DNA from 2 places in the Corynebacterium durum genome. Region 2 is predicted to be linked to the other one. Evidence: predicted binding sites of a transcription regulator. Region 2 holds the regulator's gene; the other holds the start of a gene.

Region 1 (9,935 bases), 300 kb from region 2:
AAATGCCTGTGCTACCTGGGTGTCGCCGGTGAAGGGGATTTCCCCAGTGAGCAGTTCGTAGAGGACGATGCCGGCGGAGTAGACGTCGCTTTCCGGGCCGATGTCGCCGCCTTCGACCTGTTCGGGCGAAAGGTAGGAGACGGTGCCGATGATCTGGTCTGAGGTGGCGGTGTTTTGGGAGGTTTCACGCACCAGTCCGAAGTCGGCGAGTTTGACCTGGTGATCGCCGTTGATCAGGATGTTGTCTGGTTTGATGTCGCGGTGCACCATCCCAGCAGAGTGCGCCACAGAGAGTCCGGTGAGCATGCTGCGCATCACAGCTGCGACGGCGTGCGGGGGCATGGGGCCGCGCTCAGCTAAGAGTTCGCGGAGGGTACCACCGTTGATGAGTTCCATGATGAGGAACAGGTGGTCGCCGTCTTCACCCGTGTCATAGACGTTGACCAGGCAGGGGTGCGACAGTTGCGCCATGGATCGCGCTTCCCGGCGGAAGCGGTCGCGGAAGATGGGGTCATCAATGTAGCGATCGTCCATGACCTTAGCTGCAACCGGTCGCCCGAGGCGGGTATCAATACATCGGTAGACAGTGGACATGCCACCCCGCGCGATGGGTGTTTCGATGCGATAACGCCCATCGAGCAGATCACCAACATTTAACTTCGACATGACCACAAGTATGGCCGAAAAAGTCACACATATGCTAGTCCATCAAACCCAGATAACTCTGAATAAGCCATAAATGTGAGGTAAATTAAGCATTGTGAGTTCTTTTCCAGCAGCACATGATGTCCTACCAGTAGATGAAGTGCTGATTACTATTCCCGACGCCGCGGAACGCATGGGGGTAGTGGTCACCCGATTGTTCGATCTTCTCGGCGACCATCAGCTCATTGCGGTTGAGCGTGATGGCATTTCTTATCTCCCGGAGGCGTACTTTAATAGCGAGGGGGAGATCATCAAGTTCGTGCCCGGAGTGATTGCCGTCCTGTCCGATGGCGGCTATGACGACACGGAAATTCTGCGCTACCTGTTTACCGAAGATGAGTCCCTGCCGGGCCGTCCCATCGACGCGCTCCACGGGCACCTTGCCCGCGAGGTTATGCGGCGGGCGCAGGCTCTGGGGTTTTAGCAGCACTCCCTTGAGTGGGGATGTTGTGGCGGCCGAAAATGTACCGGGTGAGCAGGTACGAGGCCAAAACCGCCGCTGCTACCCAGGGAATATCGTAAAACTTGTGGTTTCCGCTTCCGGTGAACATGAGTGCCACCAGGATCGATAGCCCCGTGGTCCACACCACCAGCCTTCTCGACGGCTGGAATGTGCCGATCAGCGACAACAGGCTGGTGTAGTACCACGGCAAGGTCACCGTGTTGAACACCACCGCCACGCCATAGGCCGCCGTGGTGCCTTTGATAGCGTCCTGATCGGTGCGGCGATACCGCCACCACACCACGACCAGCCCCGCCAGCATGAGCACCTGACAGATCACGCGGCACCAGCCCAGCACCTGGTTGAAGGTGATGTCGTCGTTGATGTAGATGGCAAACGGCGTGGCTACGCTGGCCAGCAATGATGGGAACGCGAGGGGGTTAATCACCTTGGAATTGCCACTGAGCTGCGACACCCAGCCCCAGGAAGACCCCGAGAGAATCGTCACCACTGTGATGGCCACCATCGTCTCCACAGCCACCCACAGCCCGGCCAGCACAAACGCCAGTGGGTATCGACGCCCGTCCCACTTAGCCGCGATGAAACGCATCAGCATCCACACCACAAAGGGCATGGCAATAATCGCTGTTGCCTTCAATGCCACAGCCACACCAATCAGCGCCACGCCCACCACGTACCTGCGGCGCAGCGCCAATAGCAGGCCAGCGCACACTAACCCCACCATCAGTGACTCGTTGTGCATGCCACCGATCAGGTGCAGATACATCACCGGGTTGGCCACACCCAGCCACATCGCCAAGGCGGGATTGCCACCGAGGAGCCGCGCAATCGCTGGAACCGACCACATGATCAATGCGAAACCGGCAATGGATACCAGCTTGTACAGCACCACGCCCAATGTCACGTTATCGCCCACAATGGTGGTGATCACGTTGCCAATGCCCAAGTGCAGCGGGCCGTATGGGGTGGTGGTATTGCGCCAATCGTGGCTGACCTCCAGCATCATCGGCCCCGGGTTGACTGACACGCCCTCTGAATAGGGGTCAAAACCGTCGCGTTGCATCGCGCCCTGCATTAGGTACGAGTACACGTCGCGTGAGAGCATCGGTGCCGCGAAAATCAGCGGAATGATCCACGCCCACACGCAACGCTGAATGGAATCAGCCGTGACTGCGTCAGGTGTGGAGAACAGACTTCTACCCAGCTGTGCCCACGTGACCACGATCAGCACAATCCCCACACCAAACAGCGCGTTGAACATACCTGCGCCGTGGCCAAATGCCAAAAAAGACCAGCCCAGTGCATCCAACACACCGCCGCGATACCGCACCGCGCCACCACCATAAGAGCCAATGGCGAGCACCGTTGCGCCTATCACGCCGAGCCACAGTGGTGTGCGGAAAACCTTCATCATCATCTTGCCTGTCGTGTCACATGGTGCGGGTAGTCGCCTTGATCGCAAGCCCTCGCAATGCTTCGGCAACATCGGGGTTGATCTGTGCCTCCTCCAAATGAGCCAAACCAGATGCGGTGAGCTCCGCAATGCGGTCCTCCACTACTTGCCGCGCACCAGTAGCAGAAATAATGTCGGTGAGGGCCGCAATTTCCTCGGGTGTTTTTACTGTACCTATGCCACGCCGTAAGGCTTCAGCAGCGGTCGGATTATGGGCGTCGGCAAGCGCCAATGCTGAGGCGACAAGCACCGTGCGCTTGCCTTCGCGCAGATCATCACCAGCGGGTTTCCCCGTCACCGCAGGATCGCCGAATACTCCTAAAACATCATCACGCAGCTGGAAGGCCACGCCAATATCCGCGCCGAACTTGCGATAGGCATCCACCACGGGCTGCGGGGCGTCGGCAAGCGCGGCCCCAATATGCAGCGGGCGTTCAATGGTGTAAGCGGCGGTTTTAAAACGGTTCACCCGCTCCGCATCCTCCAGACGCTCGCTACCTGACGCCTCCAGAGACACATCCAGCAGTTGACCAGCAATAACCTCCGAGCGCATCGCCCGCCACGGCTCCTGAACCCGCTGCAAGGCCGCCGCCGACAAACCCGATGAATGCACCAGATCGTCCGCCCATGCCAGGGCAAAATCACCCAACAAAATAGCAACAGACCTGCCAAAATGCGCCGAATCCCCGGACCAGCCACGTTCCCTGTGGCGTGTCTCCACCGTGCGATGTGCCGTCGGACGTCCGCGCCGCGTATCCGAGGAGTCAATAATGTCGTCGTGAAGAAGGGCACACGCCTGGATCAACTCCAAGGAACTCACCGCACGCAACACCGCCTGCGGATCCTCCGAACCACCCACGCCCGTATAACCTGCCCAGGCAAACAACGGTCGCAGCCGCTTCCCACCACCCAACACAAACTGTTCCAACACGTCCACAGCTTCCGGTTGTATACCGGCCAGGTGGTTGCGCTGTCGGGCAAAAAACTCCACTAATACGGCCTGAACCGCTTCTGGGACCTCATCCAACGTCACCATGCGTGCACTCAACCCAACAACCCCTTCTACTCACTACGCCTACTCAAAGAATAAGATACCCAGGCATGCACCCCCATAACATTCCCGCAAACCTTCAAGTCCCTATCTCCCGCGCCATTTCCCTGCGCAGTCCCGGTCAGGTGCCTTTCTCCGTCGAATTCATGCCACCGCGTGACGACGCCGCGGAAGCACGCCTCTGGGCCGCCGCTACAACATTCCATGACCTCGGTGCCTGTTTCGTCTCCGTCACCTACGGCGCCGGAGGATCCACTCGCGAACGCACCAGCCGTGTCGCCCGGCGACTGGCCAAACAGCCCCTTACCACGCTCGTCCACCTTACCCTTGTGGACCATACTGAAGACGAACTTCGCGCCATCCTGCGGGAATACTCCGAACTCGGGTTGACCAACCTTCTCGCTTTGCGGGGCGACCCGCCAGGGGACCCCCTCGGCGAGTGGTGCACCACCAATGGCGGGTACTCCTACGCCAACGAACTCATCGACCTTGTGCATGCCATGCCTGAATGCCAGCACTTTGACATTGGCATTGCATCTTTTCCCGAAGGGCACCACCGCGCCCGCACCCTTGAAGACGACACGTACTATACCCTGGCGAAATTGCGCGCCGGGGCGCAGTACTCCATCACGCAAATGTTCTTTGATGTGGACCATTACCTGCGGTTGCGGGACCGGCTCGCTGCGGCGGATCCCGAACACGGCACCAAACCTGTGATCCCCGGTCTGATGCCGATCACGAGTCTGAGGTCTGTGCGCCGCCAAGTCGAACTTTCTGGCGCGGCGCTGCCGTCGGCATTGGAGGAACGCCTGGAACGAGCTGCGGCTGGGGACGAAGAGAAAAACCGCGATGAGATCCGCAAAGTGGGTATCGAGGTCACCACAGCCATGGCCGAACGCCTCATCGAGGAAGGGGCTCCGGACCTGCATTTTATGACCCTTAACTTTGCTCGCGCTACCCAAGAAGTCCTTCATAATTTGGGTATGGCACCAGCATGGGGAACCGATGCTGGGCAGGATGCAATTCGTTAATACTCTGGGGACTTTTCTGTTGTGGATTTTTCCAGCCGGAGGTAGAGAACCGCGAAGGGGCGTTCATCCCCGCGGAAGAGAAAATTGCGCAGAATATCCATAAACCCAAAGGAACGGTACAGGCCGAACGCGCGGTTATTTTCCCCGGCGACTTCTGGGGTAGAGAGGATGGCGTAGGGGGAATTCACGCCTGCCAGCAACTCTGTGAGTAGGGCTCGGCCGACACCGCGTCCCTGATAATCGGGGAGAACGTGGACTTCGGCGACCTCAAAATAATCGTTGAGCGCCACTGAGCGGGGATCGCTGTTGCGGACTGCCTGTCGAATCTGGCTGTGCCACCACTGTTGTGCCCGGCCTAAGTGCCCATACGCCACCCCAACGATCCTGGATCCATCCAGTGCGTAGACCGCGCGAAACTCCGGGAACATCACTGCGTTGCGCCACGCGGTGTTCCGTACAGCCCTTACTTTGGGGTGGTAGTCCATGGCAGTGATGTACACATCAACGAGTTGAGGGCAGTGATCAAGGAACTCGGTGGGGGACAGCGTGTGAATAGTTACAGGCACTACTCCATCTCATCATGAATTGTGTCTTGCCGCTGAAGAAGAGAGAGGGGAAGGGGTGCTCAGCGCAGCGCATAGCCATAATTATCGAACATATGATCGAAAATTGAAGAGGTGGTGTCTGGTGGGGATTTTATAGTGAGGCCACGATCGGAAGATGGAGAAAGGAGATGATGATGGCCACGGTTATTTCCGCAACAACACGGTTTGGCGGACGCGGGGAAGCTAAGCGTGCGGAGTTTTTGGGGAAGGCGCACGTGTTGCTCACGCAGTCCCAGGTTGCGCTTCGTGCGGGCGACGAAGCCTCCGCGCTGGAACTTGCATATCAGGCTGCGCTGCGGACGGCGGGTGCGCGTATTGCGGTCAGTGCAGTGGCTCAGCGTAAGCGCAAACCGCACGGGGCGTGGGATCAATTAGCTTTGGTTGATGAAACGGGGGTGGAACAGGCGGCTGATTTTAAGGCTTTTTCTAAGCTTCGCTCGCGGGTGTCTAGCGGTATGGAAGTCGAGGTTGATCCGGTTATAGTGCGTGAGTTTGTCCAGCGTGTGCGGGGTTTTCTTGATTCAGTAGATGCGGAGGCTGGCTGGGTTTCTGAGGTTGCATAGTTGTATGAAAGCAATGGAGCGGGGGCAGCAAATGGTTGATCTCGGCGCGAGGCGTAATCACTAGGTAGATTAGGTGGGAACTTTGGCGCTACGCTAGACGTTGCCACCATAAGAAAGCTATTGCCTGAGCATTAATGGGAGGAACAGTGGCTCTTTCAGAGCAGGAACAGCGGATGCTTCGCGAGATTGAGCAGTCCCTTTTGGCTGATGATCCAAAATTTAGTGCCGCTGTCAAAAACGCTGGCGCGTTTGCTGGAGAATCGCGGACTGGTGGACTGACTATCCGCGGCATTGCCCTTTTTATGCTTGGGTTGGTGTTGTTGGTCGGTGGAGTTGCCTTAAGTCAACAAAACTTATGGTTTGTCACTATTAGTGTGGTCGGATTCCTGTTGATGTTTGGTGCGGCGATGTGGATGTTGCAGGGTGGGGCACGTCGTCAATCCATAGAGAGGCGACAGCGCTTTCTAAGGCAGACTCCTGCTGACAGCAATAGCAGTGTTGCTAGTCGGATGGAGGATAATTTCCGCCGTCGCTTCGACGAACATTAGAACATTCCATACTACCGTCTGCGGCCCCCACGGGGGCCGCTTTTTTCGTGTCGGGGTTGTGCTGTTTCTGAGCATTCATTGTGTTCCCACTTCTCCCCACCCACATCTCCCACTTTGCCCCACCTAAGGCGGCGCTCAGCCAATTTTGGTCAGCAAATCCCCAGCTCGCGGGTGTAGATGTTGTGCTTTGGGGGATTTGAGGGCAAATCATATTGATGGGGAAATTGTTACTTAGAGTGGCGGCTGGGGGTAAATTTTTGGCTGTTTTCAAAATTTCTCCCACTCGGGAAAATAGTGTATGACCAGCGTCAAAAGGTGTGTCAAATCTGCTAAATGGTGTGCTGAGTGTTGCTGGTGGGGCAAAGTGGGGTAGGGTGGGGTGCAGTGGTGGGGCGGTTGAGCTTCAATCGGCCCGCAACTATGTGGCTTCAAGCCTCAAGGTGAGCGCCCCTAGTGAGTTAGTGAGGAAAGGTAGGGCCGAGCATGTTTCTTGGTACCTACACTCCAAAGCTTGATGACAAAGGGCGGTTGACTCTCCCGGCGAAATTCCGCGAGGAACTGGCTGGCGGGTTGATGATCACCAAGGGGCAGGATCACAGTCTTGCGGTTTATCCGCGTGAGGAGTTTGCGGCACGGGCACGTAAAGCAGCCGCTGTTTCTCGCACGAACCCCGAGGCGCGAGCGTTTATTCGTAACTTGGCGGCCAGTGCTGATGAGCAGCGTCCAGACGGACATGGGCGAATTACGTTGTCGGCGGCGCATCGCCAGTACGCGGGTCTTACCAAAGAATGTGTAGTAATCGGTTCAGTGGATTTTCTGGAAATCTGGGACGCCGAAGCTTGGGCAACGTACCAGGCTGAAACTGAAGCCGCCTTCTCTGCTGCTGAAGACGACGTTTTGGGTGGTCTGCTGTAGCAGGTTGGAGTGTGTGTACGGACTCTGCTTGGCGGAGTTGCTCTGGTGTACTTCCCCAACATCAGATCAATGACCCCGGGCAGGGCCCTACGCACACCCCGGCAGTTTGTTTTGTGAATGAGGAGGTGATCAACCTAGATGCACGGGCATGTTCCAGTTTTGCGTGATCGTGTTACTGAGTTGATTGCAGACCCTGTTCGCGAAATGGGCGACAAGGCAGTCATTGTTGACGGCACATTAGGTGCCGGAGGGCATGCTGAGTTTTTCTTGAGATCTTTTCCAAAGGCGTGCGTAATTGGCCTGGATAGGGACCGATTAGCCGCTGAAGGAGCTCAGGAACGACTCGCCACTTACGGCGAGCGTTTTGGTTTTTACCACACTCGTTTTGATGGCCTAGGCACGGCAATTGAAACTGGTGAGGGGGAGCCGTTTGAGCGGGCTCGGACCTACGGGGTATCAGGAGCGTTGTTTGATTTGGGTGTGTCGTCGATGCAATTGGATCAGACGGAACGAGGTTTTGCGTATAAAACTGATGCTCCGCTGGATATGCGTATGGATCCTTCACAGGGAATCACTGCTGCGGAGGTGTTGAACACCTACTCGCACGGTGACCTTGCGCGGGTACTGAAAACCTACGGAGATGAGCGTTTCGCGGGCAAGATTGCGTCAGCTGTGCTGCGCGAGCGGGAGAAAGAACCGTTCACAACGTCTGCTCGCCTTGTGGAGTTGCTGTATGCGACCATTCCGGCCGCTACTCGACGCCACGGTGGTCATCCTGCTAAACGCACGTTTCAGGCGCTGCGGGTTGAGGTGAACGCCGAACTGGATTCCCTAGAGCGGGTGATTCCCATGATTGCTGACGAACTCACTGTTGGTGGGCGAGTGGTGTTCATGAGCTATCAGTCGCTGGAGGACAAGATTGTGAAGCGACAGTTGGCGGAGATGACAAAGTCGCAATCTCCGCCCGGGTTGCCGATGGAGCTGCCGGGCACGGCCCCTAAGTTCCGGCTGGTAACGCGCGGTGCTGAGAAGGCAACTGCGCAGGAAGTGGAAGATAACCCCCGGGCAGCCCCGGTACGGGTTCGGGCAATGGAACGAATAGGAAGGTAATGCAATGACAATAACGAGTGGTACCCGTGGCAATACTGCATTGCTCGACCGTCCGGTGCGGAAGAGGACGACGACGCTCACGCCGTCGAGAAGCATTCCGCAGCGGCGTCGGTTCCAGCACACACCTGGGTCAAAGCAGGTTGTGTCTGTACGCGGTCGTCGTGTTGTAGCGCCAAAGGCACGTCCGGGTGTCATTCGTTTTGCGTCGCTGATTGTTGCGCTGTTGGTGTGCGGCGTGGTGGGAATGATGGTGCTATCAGGCACGTCCACCGAGCAGACATTCCGTTTGCAGCAGTTGCGGTCGCAGGACACGCAATTGGCGAACCAGCTAGAGACGCTGCGTCGTGATGTGGAGGATGCGAAGTCGGCAGCCGAGGTTGCTCGCCAGGCTTCCGAGAATGGTTTTGTGGTGGCTGAGCAGCCTGGTGTGCTTGTTGTGCAGCCGAATGGCGCGATAGAAGAACAGCGAGTAGCGGACCCGGGGGCAACACGGCCTATTGTTGATGTGAATGGTCGTTCAACACGGTCGTCGAACCCGGCATCCAGCAACCCGTCAGAGACGCGTGAAGTGTCGGGCAACTTGGAAGCTATTCCTAATAACGACGTGCAGGTTCCGGCCCAGCTTCCGGCGGTGACTCCGTACGCGCCGACGGTTCGGAACCCACAGGCAGGTAGGTGACACACAGTGAGTTCACGCCCCCAGCGTGATCGTAGAAGAGCGGGACAAGATACTTTGTCCCGCGCTTCGTCGTATCGCACACAGCCACAACCAAAAAGACGTACCCAAGCCCAGGTGGTGGCGCATCGTTTGAAGATCGCCAGCAATATCGCCTTGCTTGTGTTGGTGGTGTTGATCGCCCGGTTGGCGTGGGTGCAGCTGGTCTGGGGGCCTGATTTGTCGGTCGCTGCCCAACAGCAGAGGACGCGTGTGTTTACGGATCCGGCTCGTCGTGGTGAGATCACCGATAAGTCTGGTAATCAGTTAGCGTTCACGATGCAGGCGAGGTCGTTGACTGTGTCCCCGAAGGTATTGCGGGACGAGATTCAGGCCCGCCACGAGATGAAGCCAGACGAGTACGGCACGGTGGATGAGGTGCTGAAGGAAATTTCTGAGGAAATTCCGAAAATGGTGAAAAACTCAGGAAATCAACCCAGCAAAGTGAACTCCAAGGAGATTATGGAGAAACTGCGCGCCGACACAAACTATGAGGTGTTGGTGCGCAATGTCGACCCCGACGTGGCCGCAGATGTTACCAAGAAGTTTGAGGGGGTGGCTGCGGACCATCAGGATATTCGTCAGTATCCCAACGGTGCCATCGGGGAGAATGTGATTGGCAAGATCAGCATGGATGGGGAGGGGCAGTTCGGCCTTGAAGCATCCTCGGACGCGATGCTCGCCGGGGTGGATGGCAAGCGAACATTAGATGTGTCCGCCCGTGGCCAGGCCATTCCTGGAACCCAGCGTGACGAGGTTGCCGTGATCAACGGCGC
Region 2 (9,935 bases):
AGTGATCACAACATCAATGTCGTCAATTCCGGCGAAGCTCACAAGGTAATCGCATCCCATTTTGGTAGCATCGCACAGCACTACGACCTTACGGGCATTAATAATCATGGCGCGTTTTACCGCAGCTTCCTGCGAATCTGCGGTAGAAAGACCGTGGTCCAAGGTAAGGGCGTTGGTGCCGATGAACGCGACGTCGGCACGCATGAGCGCCAAAGTGCGTAGTGCCGTATCGCCCACAACGGCTTGGGTAATCGCTCGAACACTGCCACCCAGCAGCTGTACCTCGTCAAGCCCCGCAGAGGCTAGGCTCATAGCGATGGGTAGGCAGTTGGTGACGATAGACCACTGCCGGGCATTTGGATGGTCCGCGATAAGTTCTGCCAACGGTGCCAGCGTTGTGCCCGCGTCTAGGAACATGCCCCCCTGAGCTGCCGGAAGAAAATCAAGCGCCGCCCGGGCGATAGCTGACTTTGCTGATGAGGCTGACTTTGCACGCGCATCGACAGTAAGCTCCGCAGTTTGGAAGTTTTGGCTTGCCACCGCACCGCCATGGACCCGGTGCACTGTGCCTTCATTGTCAAGAACGGCAAGATCGCGTCGAATCGTCTCGGCAGTAACATCAAACCGTGCTGCAAGCTCAGTGACATTCACTCGCCCCTCAATCGCAGTAAGAGATGCGATTTGACGACGGCGCTCCTCGGCGTACATGAAACTCCTTAAGTCAGAAGCGGCAGGGCTTGTTTATGCCCGATTCACGTACCTATTTTGTCATGTCTTCCCCCCAAGGCAGACAAAACGGGGGTAGCGAAAAAATGAAAAACAACACTAGCATCAAAAAATAGGCACCGTCGGATGTGTTCGACCTGCGAAAATTGGCGAATATCGGGCATTTGCGTTGTGCTCGTCACGTTTAGTCAACAAACCAAAAATAGGGGGACTGAACCGGAAGCACCCCCGCTTATCTTTCGTCGTACACACGACGATAAGCGGGGGCGCGGCTTACCCCTTTTTAGAGTTTCCGCATCAGAGACACGACTTTGCCCATAATCTGAGCGTTCTCACCGGGGATGGGGGAGAACGCATCGTTATGGGGCAGAAGCCACACTCCGGTGGAATCCTTATGGAATTCCTTCACTGTAGCCTCACCATCAATCATTGCAGCAACAAACTCGCCCTGTTCAGCGACAGGTTGAGAGCGTACTACCACCCAGTCACCGTCTAAGATGCCTGCATCGCGCATGGACTCGCCCACGACTTGCAGCATGTATAGCTCCCCGTCGCCCACAATCTCTGCAGGTAGCGGGAAGTAGTCCTCAACATTTTCTTCCGCAAGGATCGGGCTTCCTGCTGCAATGGAGCCAACCACAGGAATGTAACTAGGTGTGGGTATATCCTCAGGAAGGTCCTCAACTTGGGTAACCGGCCTGCTGGGCTTCGGCCCAGTTTTGGGGGCATCAGCATCTGGCAGGTGTCGAACATCAACGGCCCGAGGTTTCTTCGGATCGCGTCGCAGAAAACCCTTTTTCTCTAATTCCTTCAACTGGTAGGCCACCGACGAGGTCGATTGCAGGCCAGCGGCATCGCCGATCTCGCGGATGCTTGGTGGGTATCCGCGGAGCACAACAGCATCCCGAATGACCTCCAGTATTCTCCGCTGACGTGCCGTCAGGTTCTTCGGATCAGGCTTGTTAACTGGCTTGTTCACAACATCCCCTTATTGACTGTGATCATTACGATCACAACGTTCCGGTAACAACGCACGAATCCATGGTGAGGAACATGGCGCAACGCTCATTCAGCTTGGTAGGTGTGAGTCGCACATAAGCTGCACATACGGCCAGCGCAGGGAGCAAAAGATTCGAACAGTGCGCTATAGCTGATCTGCAGACAACCATGTTCAGCCTGGATTCATACACCCAACAATACACAAGCGCAGGGAAAAGTGGGACGAGTGTTCGAGAAATTACCCCCGCACTCTAGACAATGTCTGGGGTGGGTGCTATATATCGAACATATGAATCAATGAGTGCCGCGCCTTGTTGGGTTCGTTCGATAAGGTTCTGTGTGCACTGACAAAGCGTTGTGCAGGTAAGTTTGGGAAAGGACTTTTTCATGACTCTTACATTTGATGCCCTTTATGCTGGTGATATTCTGGATTTCTCGCATCCGGAGATGTTTGGTGAGCGTGGCTATGATATGGGTTCTTGTGATGGCTACATGCAGCAACCTACGCCTCATGTTCGAATGGGATCCGTCCACATTCGAATGGAAGAGCGTGAATTATATGACGTGTATGACGCAGAAATGCAAGGTAATAATGGCGGTTCGCGAGTGTGGGCAACTGTTCGCACCGTCGTTGTGGGAGGTCTTGCGGGGCTGATTTTTGTGGCGGGTGTGTGGTTTGCGAGTAGCAAAGAAGACACCGTGTCAGACTCAGCTATCACGGATGCAAAGATCACAGTGCGTAGTCACCAGTAGTTTTATCGGATGAAGTGAATGATGAGATGGCAACCTTGAGGTGAAACCTTGCTTGAGGATCTCGGACTCGTGGGGGTAGCGTCAGCAGCTACTATAAGGGTATATGCGCCCCTATTGCCTGTATCACAACCGGGGGTAGCACATTACCGTTACCTATGATGGGACTCTGCCATGTATTGTCCGTTCTGCCACAAAGATCAATCTAAGGTTATTGATTCACGCACCATTGAATCAGGTGCGACTATCCGTCGACGCCGTGAATGTACCAGCTGTGGTGGACGCTTCACCACAGTGGAAAAAGCTCTGCTTATCGTCGTGAAACGGAATGGTCTGACGGAGCCCTTTAGCCGTGACAAGGTAATAGTTGGTGTGAAACGGGCGTGCCAAGGAAGGGACGTGTCGGAAGATGCGCTTAAGCGTCTTGCGCAAACCGTGGAGGAGTCTGTGCGATCGCATGGAGGTTCACAGGTTCACGCCAACGATATTGGCTTAGCTATTCTGGACCCGTTGCGAGAGCTAGATGAGGTGGCGTACTTACGTTTCGCGTCTGTGTACAAGTCATTTGAAAGCGCGGAAGATTTCGAGTCGGAAATTCGCATGATGCGTCGACAATCCAGATTGGCTGCACGAAGCTCTGAATCACACCGTTCACGCAGATAATACTGCTAGCGAAGCTTGTCCACCGCTTTCTGTATCCTGCGTTCGGACACTGCATGGGCGGTGCCAAGGCGCTGCGCGAACAAACTCACTCTGAGTTCCTCCACCATCCACCACACGTTTTTGACCTCCCGGGACTTTGCTCTGGAAGACGGTAGTTGTGCCAGACGCTGGCGTATATAGTCTGTCACGTCCGCGATAATGTCCTGGTTATCGGCATCACGGTCTGGGTGGGTCTCCATGTCCTCTAACCGAATGAGCATTGCCTGCAGGTAGCGGGGAAGATGCTTGAGGTGTGACATGCCATGGACAGAAATGGCATGAGGCGGAAGTAAAAACTCCAGCTGGGCAGTCATGTCATCAATGGCATCGCCTGACCAGCGTTTTAGTTCTTCAACGACATTGTGATAGTCCGCCAGTGCTGGTGCTAGTTGGACAATAATCTGTCTCACCGTTGCTGGAACTGTTGGCGCGATGGTAGCGCGTAGCTGTTCAAACTCGTCTGGTGATCGTGCTGGTCCACCAGCTTCCAACATGGCATCTCGGATTGCTGTCACCCGGGCATCATCAACGAGGCCAGCTGCACCCCCATGGGGGTAGTGCTCTACCGCCACTCGTTGTTTCAAAGGGAGACCATTTAGCATTCGTTGCACGCTCACAGTAATGTCCCGCATGAGTAGCGTCAGCGTGGCCGTCATCATTGAAGCATCTGCAGCGGCTTTGGTCGGAAGCACCTGGATACTCACACCCTGAGGTGTGACCGCTAATGCCGGGTAGGCCACTACTTTTTGCCCATCTACCGTAGTGATAACCTCCTCATCGATTGCCCCGAGAGTGTCGTTTGTCCATGCTTCGACCACCGAGGACCCGGAGGAGCCAGCCACGCGACCAACTGATGAGGTGACTTTCTCGGCTTGACGTTCCTGTAAAGCGGTGAGGTCTTTGTCACGATCAATGATGTCGCCACGTTTGTCCACAGCTGCAAATGACATTCGAAGATGAGGGGGCAGTTGTGACAACTGGAAGTCAGAAGCATTGATTCCATGGCCACCGAGGGTGCGCAGGGCGTCGGCAAGTTGGCTGGTGAGTGTGGTCTCTGAATCGTTGTCCCCCTGGTAGGGGTGCAGTTGTGGGAGCGCTCGTGCGGCAAAATCGGAGGCCGGTACAACTGTGCGGCGCAGCGGCTTCGGAAGAGTCCTAATGAGTTCCGTAACCAGCTCTTTGCGTAAACCAGGAACCAACCAATCAAATCCGCGGGGTGTTAAACCCGCCAGAAGTGGCATGGGAATACGAACTGTCACACCATCGTCTGGGGTTCCTGGTTCAAATCGATAACTAAGTTCATACTCCACATTGCCCTGCCGCCAAACATCGGGAAAAGCGACCTCAGACACATTATGAGTGTCACTGACAAGCTTGGATGGATCAAAGTCAAGGAGTGTTGGTTCGGTACGCTGTCTCTTTTTCCACCAACTATCAAAGTGACGACCAGTGGTCACGGACGAAGGTATACGGGCGTCGTAAAAATCAAAGAGAGTTTGCTCATCTACCACGATGTCGCGCCGCCGGGCTTTATCCTCTAATTCGGAGGCAGACTGCAACTTTTCCATGTTTTTGTGGAAAAAGGCATGATGGGTGTTCCATTCACCTTCAACCAGTGCGTGCCGTATAAATAAGTCACGCGCTATGCCTGGATCGACTCGATGATAAGGGACAATACGATCGGCCACAATGGTGACGCCAAACAAGGTAGATTTTTGATGAGCCATCGCTGCCGCTCTTTTTGATGACCAATGTGGTTCCGAATACTGATGACGTAACAGGGATGAAGCTGCTTTTTCTACCCATTCTGGCTCGATTTCAGCACAGTCCCGAGCCCACAGCCGTGATGTATGTACTAGTTCTGCGGCCATGATAAAATAAGGCGGCTTTTTTGCTAATGACGAACCCGGAAAGACCATAAAATGCGTTCCCCGTGCACCCGAAAATTCCTTAGACTCGCCATTGCGTGAGCCAATATGCGACAACAACCCGGTCAGCAGCGCCTGATGTATCGCATCACCATTGTTATCTGCGGAGACGCTATTACGGGTCAGCCAACCAAGATCTTGTGCCACCTGTTCCAGTTGCTGCACCAAATCACGCCACTCTCTAATGCGCATATAGTGCAGAAATTCCTGCTTCATGCGACGACGAAAAGCATTACCGCTCAGCTCACGGCGAGTGCGTAAAATATAGTCCCACAGTTTCAGATAACTCAGAAAATCACTGCTCGAATCCTTGAAGCGGGCGTGCGCTTGATCGGCCTGTGCTTGGAAATCAAGTGGCCGTTCCCTTACATCTTGAATGGTCAGCGCGGCGACAATCACTATCACGTTATGTAGACACCCCAGTTGTTGTGCCTCAATAAGCATTCGAGCCATGCGTGGATCGACAGGAATACGCGCCAATTGCTTGCCGACGTCGCTCAGTTTCGGTGCCCCATTGTGCTCGCCGTCGTTCAACGCCCCCAACTCGTGAAGCAGCAGCAAACCGTCACGAATAGAACGCTGATCCGGCGCCTCTACAAATGGGAAATCTGCTATATCCCCAAGGCGCAGTGATGCCATGCGCAAAATCACGCTGGCAAGGTTCGTGCGAAGAATTTCTGGATCAGTAAATTCCGCTCGAGTCAGAAAATCCTCTTCCGAGTACAGGCGAATCGCAATGCCGTCCGCCACGCGGCCGCAGCGCCCTGAACGTTGATGTGCGCTGGCTTGAGAGATATTTTCTACGGGAAGATGCTGAACTTTTGTGCGGGTTGAGTAACGGGAAATGCGCGCTGTGCCAGTATCCACCACATAACGGATGCCAGGGACGGTAAGGGAGGTCTCTGCAATGTTTGTTGCCAGGACAATCCTCCGACCTCGATGCGACCGAAAAACACGGTGTTGTTCCTGGTTGGACAATCGTCCATACAGCGGAACAACCTCGATGTCACGCCACTTTTTTGCTTTAATCACTTCAAGTGCATCACGAATTTCACGTTCCCCGGCGAAGAAGCACAGAATGTCGCCTGGTCCCTCGTGTATGAGCTCAATCAGGGCGTCACATAAACCATCTAGCGGATCAACATCAATGATGGAATCACCAAGGCTCTGCTGAAGTGGACGGTAACGAATTTCTACGGGATATGTACGTCCAGACACTTCAATAATGGGAGCAGGTTTTCCGTCACTATCGCTAAAGTGTCGGGCAAATCGCTCGGGGTCAATGGTTGCCGACGTGATGATAACTTTGAGATCGGAGCGTCGAGGAAGTAACTGTTTGAGGTATCCTAGTAGGAAATCGATGTTCAATGAACGTTCATGGGCTTCATCAATGATAATGGTGTCGTAGGCATTCAAAAATCGATCTTTTTGCATTTCCGCCAGCAAAATGCCGTCAGTCATGAGCTTAATTGCAGTCATAGGGGAAACACGATCATCGAAGCGAATGGCATAGCCAATGCTATTTCCAACATCTTGTCCCAGCTCGTTTGCGATTCGCTCTGCGACGGTACGGGCGGCTAGTCGTCGAGGTTGCGTGTGTCCAATCATGCCGCGGACACCTCGTCCGAGTTCTAGGCAGATTTTCGGAATTTGCGTAGTTTTTCCCGAACCAGTTTCACCGGCGATAATAACCACTTGATTCTCCATGATTGCCTGAGCGATGTCATCGCGTCTCGCACTCACTGGGAGCGAATCCGGGTATGTAACTACTGGTAAATTTGCCTTTTTTGCGGCTAAGGAAGCGCGTGCAGCGTTGATGTCCTGAGCGATGGCGGCTAGCGCGGATGATGAGCGTGCCTTGCTAAGTCGGCGGCGGAACGTGCGAGCGTCGCGTAAAGAGACGTCGTCTAACAGCGGGTAAAGATCTTTTTTAAGTGGTGTGTCAGTGGTTGTATTCATAACTAGCCAATCATCGTAGTGTATGTAATGTGATTTACGCGCACAACGGCGGTGAAGCGATATGCATATGTGCTGTAGCTGGTGGTGGTGATGGGCTGCATGGTGCTTTCATTTAAAAAATTACAAGGTATATTTGGTACGAGGTTTCATACGTACGACCATATGTTAAAGACAGGAATGTAGCCGTGGCGCAGACACCAGAACATCCTGATGGGCAGAACTCGCAGAATTCACAGCAGCCTCAGCAAGGATACTACTATCCTTACGGACCGCATGCGCATCCTAACGCTCAGCAGGGAGGACAGCATCAACAACAACCATACGGTGCTCAAGGTTATGGGCATCAGTCCTACACTGAGCAGGGAAGTAGCTCCTATGCGTCATATGGCAACCAGTACTATCATGCTCAGGCGGGTCCCCCTCTGACTTTCGGGCAGGGGGATGGCAAGCTAAGCGTTGCTGATGCGCTTCAGTATGGTTTTTCTGCCGTAATGCGGAACGGGACTTCGTGGCTCATTGGTGCATTATTATTCGTGGGTATTTACGTCGTGTACCGGGGAGGGATGTTTTTGAGTTCACTTTTTGCCCCTCTGGTGGGTAATATGTCGACGAGCGTCATGCTTTTTGTGTTCACCCTTCCTTTGTCCTACGGGGTAGCTTTAGGCGTCAATGGTGCGCTACAGCAGATGGATAGAGGGATTGTTCCTTTTGGGGACTTTATGCGTGGCCAACGGCTGGTTATTACTACCATGCTACTTTTCCTATGGTATTTGGTGACGATCTTTGTGCCAGTAGCAGCGATGTTATTCATGGTCGATACCGCGGCCACCCCACCACCGTTCATGGCAATCATTATTGCAGGTTGCTTAGCTGTTGTGGTCGTGGCGGTGATTTCTATATTGGTGTCAATGGTCCCGTTTTACCTGCTTGATGGTCGTGGCACCATTGCGTCGTGTATTGGTCAGGCGCTGTCTGATTCTATTCGTAACTTCTTTCCTCTTCTACTGCTGTGGATTGTTATTGGTCCTGCTAATGTAGTTGGTTCTCTTCTGTGTGGGATTGGGCTTATCGCTACGCTGCCTGTCTCTTTTCTGGCGTTGTCATATGCGTATCGCCAGATGAGTAGAGGACAGATTCAACTACTCACTTCATAGAAGTTAGTTAACTTGCCAGTGTCGCTGGTTTAACTACGTCAGCAATGCTGTCTTGGTAAGCGCGTGTGATCAACGTGCCAAAGGTAGCAAACTCGTCGGTCCGTGAGGTGGAGCCTCGATAGACTAGGCCGATGGTGCGGGATGCGTTGACAGCGGGGTTAAATTGAGCGATGGCTAGGCTGTCGCGCTGGCATTCTGCTGCGACAGCGCTTAGGGGGATCAGTGTGGATCCTAGCCCGCCTGATACGCACTGGGTCACTGTGGCTAGGCTGGCTGCGCGGGTAACAGCAGTATTGCGGTTATCGGGGGTGAAATCGGCGCTTCGGCACAGATCAACAACCTGGTCGCGCAGGCAATGCCCATCGTCAAGAAGCAGTAGGTTGAGGCCACGAAGAGCGTCGATAGTCAAGTCGTCTCGTCCCGCTAGTTTGTGGTCGTGAGGGACTACCACTACAAAATCCTCCGTGTACAGCGGTATTTCAATGAGTCCAGGTTGGTCGGTGGGCACTGCTAATACTGCTAGGTCAATGTGGCCGTCGCGAAGTTGTTCAAGGAGATGTTTGGTTTGGTCTTCAACGATGCGTGGCTCTAGTTCGGGCAGCTCTGCGTTAATGAGGTGCAAAAGGTTAGGAAGGATGTAGGGAGCAATGGTCGGAATCATGCCGATGGTGAGTGGTCCGCTGAGATTGCCGTTAGCACCGCGTGCGTAGGAGAGGAAGGCTTCAGCGGCGTCAAGAGTCGCTTTGGCGTAGGGGAGTAGCGCCTCACCGGAGGGGGTGACAATGACACGCCGTGTGGAACGCTCAATGAGCTGCACGCCTAATCCAGTTTCCAAGGCAACAAGTGCCTGAGACAGTGAGGGCTGGGAAATAGCCAGCTTGGCGGCGGCGGTGCCGAAGTGTTTGTTTTCGGCGATAGTCACGAACGTTCGGAGTTGCGCAAGGGTGGGGCGGTACTCTTTATTGCTCATGCCTATTACTATATAACACACCCAAAAGATTTACCTTTTGACGGCCTGGGGTTGTTCGTGCATACTTTGTGTGAGCGCTATGGTGTCGGCCATTCTGAGCAGGCTTTCTGTGCGATGAGGGCGATGATCGTGGCGCGTATCACTGAACATACTTTCTTGGTTGTCTGTATAAGGAGGCACCCCATGGCACTGCTGACCATTGGCGATACATTCCCTGAGTTCTCTCTCACCGCGTTGAAGGGTGGTGACCTGCATGATGTTGAGGCATCGCAGCCGGAGGACTACTTTGAGACCGTTACCAGCAGCTCCTACCCAGGAAAGTGGCTGGTTGTGTTCTTCTACCCGAAGGACTTCACCTTTGTCTGCCCCACCGAAATCGCTGCGTTTGGCAAGCTGGATGAGGAGTTCCAAGACCGCGATGCCCAGATCCTTGGCGGCTCCGTGGATAACGAGTTCTCCCACTTCAACTGGCGTGCAACCCACCCCGAGCTGAAGACCGTGCCCTTCCCGATGTTCTCCGACATCAAGCATGACCTCATTAAGGCTCTTGGCGTGGAAAACGCTGATGGCGTCGCCGACCGTGCCACCTTCATCATTGACCCCGATGGCATCATTCAGTTCGTCTCAGTGACACCCGATGCCGTTGGCCGCAACGTCGATGAGGTGCTGCGTGTTCTTGATGCCCTTCAGTCGGAAGAGGTCTGTGCCTGCAACTGGCAGAAGAACGACCCGACCAAGAACATCAAC

Evidence for each region. Region 2 encodes LexA, which represses DNA repair genes until DNA is damaged. Its sites were predicted from a motif close to CGAACANNTGTTCG; they were not measured.
Region 1: a site for LexA is predicted at 5,355-5,368, ahead of CDUR_RS08940 (SAV_6107 family HEPN domain-containing protein). Genes of this name have one in related genera too.

Annotation. Positions count from the first base shown of each region.
Region 1 covers NZ_CP047200.1:1,919,462-1,929,396, reverse strand. The annotation lists gene pknB (Stk1 family PASTA domain-containing Ser/Thr kinase) at 1-666, opposite strand, end outside; gene CDUR_RS08965 (Rv2175c family DNA-binding protein) at 761-1,129, shown strand; gene CDUR_RS08960 (alpha-(1->6)-mannopyranosyltransferase A) at 1,098-2,585, opposite strand; gene CDUR_RS08955 (polyprenyl synthetase family protein) at 2,599-3,657, opposite strand; gene metF (methylenetetrahydrofolate reductase [NAD(P)H]) at 3,723-4,703, shown strand; gene CDUR_RS08945 (GNAT family N-acetyltransferase) at 4,700-5,269, opposite strand; gene CDUR_RS08940 (SAV_6107 family HEPN domain-containing protein) at 5,437-5,871, shown strand; gene CDUR_RS08935 (DUF3040 domain-containing protein) at 6,018-6,419, shown strand; gene mraZ (division/cell wall cluster transcriptional repressor MraZ) at 6,903-7,334, shown strand; gene rsmH (16S rRNA (cytosine(1402)-N(4))-methyltransferase RsmH) at 7,473-8,444, shown strand; gene ftsL (cell division protein FtsL) at 8,449-9,123, shown strand; gene CDUR_RS08915 (peptidoglycan D,D-transpeptidase FtsI family protein) at 9,238-9,935, shown strand, end outside.
Region 2 covers NZ_CP047200.1:1,617,405-1,627,339, reverse strand. The annotation lists gene sugR (transcriptional regulator SugR) at 1-708, opposite strand, end outside; gene lexA (transcriptional repressor LexA) at 1,010-1,705, opposite strand; gene CDUR_RS07550 (hypothetical protein) at 2,113-2,478, shown strand; gene nrdR (transcriptional regulator NrdR) at 2,650-3,138, shown strand; gene hrpA (ATP-dependent RNA helicase HrpA) at 3,144-7,064, opposite strand; gene CDUR_RS07535 (hypothetical protein) at 7,250-8,218, shown strand; gene CDUR_RS07530 (hydrogen peroxide-inducible genes activator) at 8,226-9,188, opposite strand; gene CDUR_RS07525 (peroxiredoxin) at 9,372-9,935, shown strand, end outside.